DNA from 2 places in the Amycolatopsis benzoatilytica AK 16/65 genome. Region 1 is predicted to be linked to the other one. Evidence: riboswitches for the same ligand, from Rfam matches in the RefSeq annotation. Region 1 holds a riboswitch; the other holds the start of a gene.

The links. A riboswitch is a leader RNA that binds a small molecule or an ion and turns the genes downstream of it on or off. The one in region 1 is predicted to bind S-adenosylmethionine.
Region 2: linked by a shared signal. The riboswitch ahead of thrC (threonine synthase) and the one ahead of AMYBE_RS0138455 (methionine ABC transporter ATP-binding protein) in region 1 are both predicted to bind S-adenosylmethionine.

The regions. Positions count from the first base shown of each region.
Region 1 is NZ_KB912942.1:8,205,428-8,207,623, reverse strand. Features, by position in the region: gene AMYBE_RS0138460 (hypothetical protein) at 1-27, shown strand, start outside; gene AMYBE_RS0138455 (methionine ABC transporter ATP-binding protein) at 103-1,116, opposite strand; SAM riboswitch class I at 1,332-1,422, opposite strand; gene rsmA (16S rRNA (adenine(1518)-N(6)/adenine(1519)-N(6))-dimethyltransferase RsmA) at 2,144-2,196, opposite strand, start outside.
Region 2 is NZ_KB912942.1:4,124,606-4,126,801, reverse strand. Features, by position in the region: gene thrC (threonine synthase) at 1-822, opposite strand, end outside; SAM riboswitch class I at 835-968, opposite strand; gene holA (DNA polymerase III subunit delta) at 1,101-2,072, shown strand.

The sequences.
Region 1 (2,196 bases):
TCGATCTGGCTGGCGTGCTCAATCTGACCCGCCACAAGCGCACCGCGGACCGCCCCGATCCGGAGCGGCCCGCGGTGGAGATGCCTTGCGGCTAACCGGAAATCAGGCGGCGACCACGCTCTGCGGGCCACGCGCCGGCTGGCTCACGTGCGCGCCGCGCTCGGCGATCCAGGACAGCGCGGCGTCCGCGCGCTCGCCGCGGACCCCCAGGCGGAAGCGGGCGATCGGGGTGTCGCCGAGGCGGGTCAGGCCGCCGCCGATGGTGGCCAGCTCCACATCGAAGCGACTGGCCGCCTCGGGGAGCAGTGCGCCCACCGACGCGAAGCCGATCAGCACCACGTCGACCGCGCGGTCGTACTTCGCGGACTGGGCGCGCGAGGTCTCGATGGCCGGCAGCACCGCCTGTGCGGTCCAGCTGTCCGGCGTCGAGACGAGGTCGAGGACCGAACCGCGCTCCACCAGGGCGCCGTTGTCCAGCACCGCGACGTCGTCGCAGACCCGGCGGACCACGTCCGCGTCCTGGGTGGTGACGACGATCGTCACGCCCAGCTCGGCGCGGGCCCGGTCGAGCACCGCCAGCACGGCGCCGGCGTCCTCCGGCGCGATGCCCGCGGTCGGGTCGTCGGCCAGCAGCACCGCCGGGCCGGCGGCGAGAGCCTTGGCGACCGAGACGCGGCGGAGCTGGCCTTCGGTGAGTTCCTCCGGCTTCTGCGCGGCGCGCGCGGTGAGGCCGACCAGGTCGAGCAGCGAGCCGACCTTGCTGCGCCGCTGCGGGCCGTCGACGCCCAGCTGCTCCAGCGGGCTGGCGATGTTGCCCGCGACGGTGCGCTCGGCGATCAACTCCGGCTTGGTGCCGACAACGCCCAGCTGACGGCGGATTTCCCGCAGCCGCTTGCCGTCCAGCGTCGCGGTGTTGAGGCCGTCGAGCCGCACCACGCCGCGGTCCGGGCGCTCCTGCAGCGCGATGCACCGGGCGAGGGTGGACTTGCCGGAACCGGCCGGGCCGACGACGCCGAACAGCGAGCCGGCTTGCACGTCGACGCTCACGTCACGCAGCGCGGCGACACGGTTTCCGTGGAAGGGAAAGGACTTGGACACGTTTTCGACGGTGATCACGAAAGGGCTCCATGGCATACGGGCGCGGCGCCGATTCCGGGCGCGCCAAGCGTCATCGAATTACCGTCCGATGTGGACGGTGCAAGAAAAGACCGGAAGAAAGATCAGGCGATGACCATGGAGCGTTGACACGCACATACCGAGCGGCGACCTTCGTCGACGACACGTCGGCGGGTCAGCAGGAGCGGGCGGGTGACCCTCTTCATCGGAAACAGCCTCCATCGGTCCTGGCGGTAGCACCTGCCCTGCGGAGGGTGGTTGCTGCGACTTCGGCGAGCCAGGTCTCTCAGTCGCTCGGGATGGACGCTTCTGAGTAAAGCCGATCCCACGGACTGAACGCAAGCACGCGGATGCAGATCACACGTCTGGTGGCGGCCGCATGCCGGAACGGCCGTCTTGCCTCGCGGGAGCGGGAACCTCGGCCGCCGAACAGTGCTCCGACCTGGCAGACCCTGCCGAACGGCGATCATGAGATCCACTGTGGACAACGCAGACCCGGTTGCGGATCAAGGAATTTCGGCCGAAGAGCCAGAACTTTTCACTGTACCTCGGTCCGCCGCCGGGTGCACCAGCCGCTGAGGAAGGTAGGCCGCCAAGGCGAACCATCGGCTCTCGACGGGCCCGAACAGTCCGGTTCGCGACCACCGGAGCTTCCCCCGGATGCCGAGGCCGCCCGCACCTTCTCGAGTGCGCCGGACGAGGGCTTCGAGCGGACCGGGAATAGCCGCGCCGACAGCCTGGTTGAACCAATGTGACCCCGGTCGCGCCTGCCGCGACGCGAGGCGATTTTGTGTTTGCCGGGAAATGTCCGCATAAATGTCTGGACGATGGGCGAGATCCAGGACTCATTCCATCAGGCCAGCAACCAGTCCGGGGCGGGACCCGCGCGGGTTCCGCTGCATCGCCGCATCCGAGCCGGGCGGGCCGCAGCGGGACAGATCGCGCGGTCGCCCTGGCGGACGACGTCCGGACCTTCACTCGAGGACTGGGCGAAGCCGGCGCGCGTGCGGCCCTCGGCGGCCCGAGATCAGGACTTGGCTGCCGCGATCCGGGCGAACGCGTGCACGTCCAGCTGCTCCC
Region 2 (2,196 bases), 4.1 Mb from region 1:
GCTGGCGTCCACCAGGCCGAGCTGGCCGAGTTCGCGGAAGCCCTTGTCCACCTTGGTGAGCTGGGAGCCGGAGGCGATCGGCACGACGATCTGTTCCGGAATGCGCCAGCCGAGCTGCTCGGCGACCTCGTAGGCGAGCGTCTTCGAGCCCTCGGAGTAGTACGGGCGGACGTTGACGTTCACGAACGCCCACGTCTCGTGCTCGGCCGCCAGTTCGGTGGCGAGCCGGTTCACGTCGTCGTAATTGCCGTCGACGGCGATCAGGTCGCCGTCGTAGACCGCGGTGGTGAGGATCTTGGCGCGCTCGAGGCTCTTCGGGATCAGCACGACCGACCGCCAGCCGGCGCGGGCCGCGGCGGCGGCCGTCGCGTTGGCCAGGTTGCCGGTCGACGGACACGCGAGGACCTCGAAGCCGAACTCGCGGGCGGCCGCCAGGGCGACGGCGACCACGCGGTCCTTGAACGAGTGCGTCGGGTTGCCGGTGTCGTCCTTGACCCACAGGTTCTTCAGGCCGAGCGCCTTGGCCAGCCGGTCGGCACGCACCAACCGGGTGCAGCCGGGCTCGGTGTTCGGGGTCTCCTCGACTGTCGAGGGGACGGGAAGGAGTTTCTTGTAGCGCCAGATGTTGCGCGGTCCGGCCTCGATGTCCTCGCGGCGGACGCGGCCGAAGTCGTAGGCGACCTCGAGCGGCGAGAAGTCTTCGGCGGAGACGAACTCCGGGGCGAGCGGCTGCCGGTGGCCCTCTTCCTTCGACACCAGTTCGACAGCCGGACCGAGGTCGAGCGTCTTGTTGGCGGAGGTGGTGCGGAGGGTTGCAGTCATCGCGAGGTTCCTTCCTCATCTGCCCCGCCGAAGCGGGCCGGAATTGGCACCGTGGTCGTCAGCTATTCCGCGATCGCGGAATGACAGGCTGTACGCCGGTTGCCGGGGCTTCGTCGGGCCGTTCCCTCTGCCCCTCTGGATGAGCGGTATTCGATTGTCGGAGCGCCCGCCGGGCGCGTCCTCGGGTACACCGTACGACATGGTGATCGGCTCGTGCCATGGAGGCGGCCCACATCACCGGGGCGGGCGGACCGGCGGCCGGGTGAGAGGATGGCCGGGTGACCACCGCACCCGCGCCGCTGCACCTCGTCACGGGCGAGGAAGAACTGCTCATCGAACGGGCCGTGCGCGCCGCGCTCGACGCGGCGAAGGCAGCGGACCCGACGGCCGACCTCACGCGGATGCGGGTGTCCGATCTCACACCGCCGCTGCTGGCCGAGCTGGTGAGCCCGTCGCTGTTCGCCGAGGGGCGCGTGATCGTGCTCGAGTCGGCGCAGGACATCTCGCAGGAGCTGTCCGACGCGGTGCTGGCCTACCTCAAGGCGCCGGCCGAGGGCATCGTCCTGGTGGTCGTGCACAGCGGCGGCGGGCGCAGCAAAGCGGCGAAAGCCTTGCCGGGCGCACTGAAAAAGTCCGGCGCGGAGATCACCGAGTGCCCGAAGCTCACCAAGCCGGCCGAGCGCGAGGCGTTCGTCCGCAACGAGGTGCGCCGGGCGGGCGGCAAGATCGACGGAGCGGGGCTGCTGGCCCTGCTCGATTCGGTCGGCTCCGACCTGCGCGAACTCTCGTCGGCGGCGACCCAGCTGGTGGCCGACACCGGGGGAGCGATCGACGAGCAGGCGGTCCGCCGCTACCACACCGGCCGCGCCGACGTGACCGGCTTCGCGGTCGCCGAAAAGGCCGTGGCGGGCGACCGGGCGGCGGCGCTGGAATCACTGCGCTGGGCGATGCAACTAGGCGTTCCGCACGTGCTGGTGGCCGACGCGCTCGCCGACGCGGTCCGCACGATCGCCCGGGTTTCCGCCGCCGGACGCGGCAATCCGAACCAGATGGCGGGCGAGCTGGGAATGCCGCCGTGGAAGATCCGGAAGGCGCAGGGCCAGTCGCGCGGCTGGGGCGCGGACGGCCTTGCCGAGGCGATGCGCATCGTGGCGCGGCTCAACGCGGACGTGAAGGGCGCGGCGGCGGACTCGAACTACGCACTGCAGCGGGCGGTGCTGGACGTGGTCGCGGCCAAGGGCGACCGCTGATCCTGCCGCGGCCGGGGCTGCACGCTCCGCGTACAGAACTGCCAGGGTCGGCCGTCCGGGGAGGGGAGTGGGGCCGCCTGCCCGGCGGGGCTTGACGTCCCCAGCGTGGCTGTCGAGGTTCGCC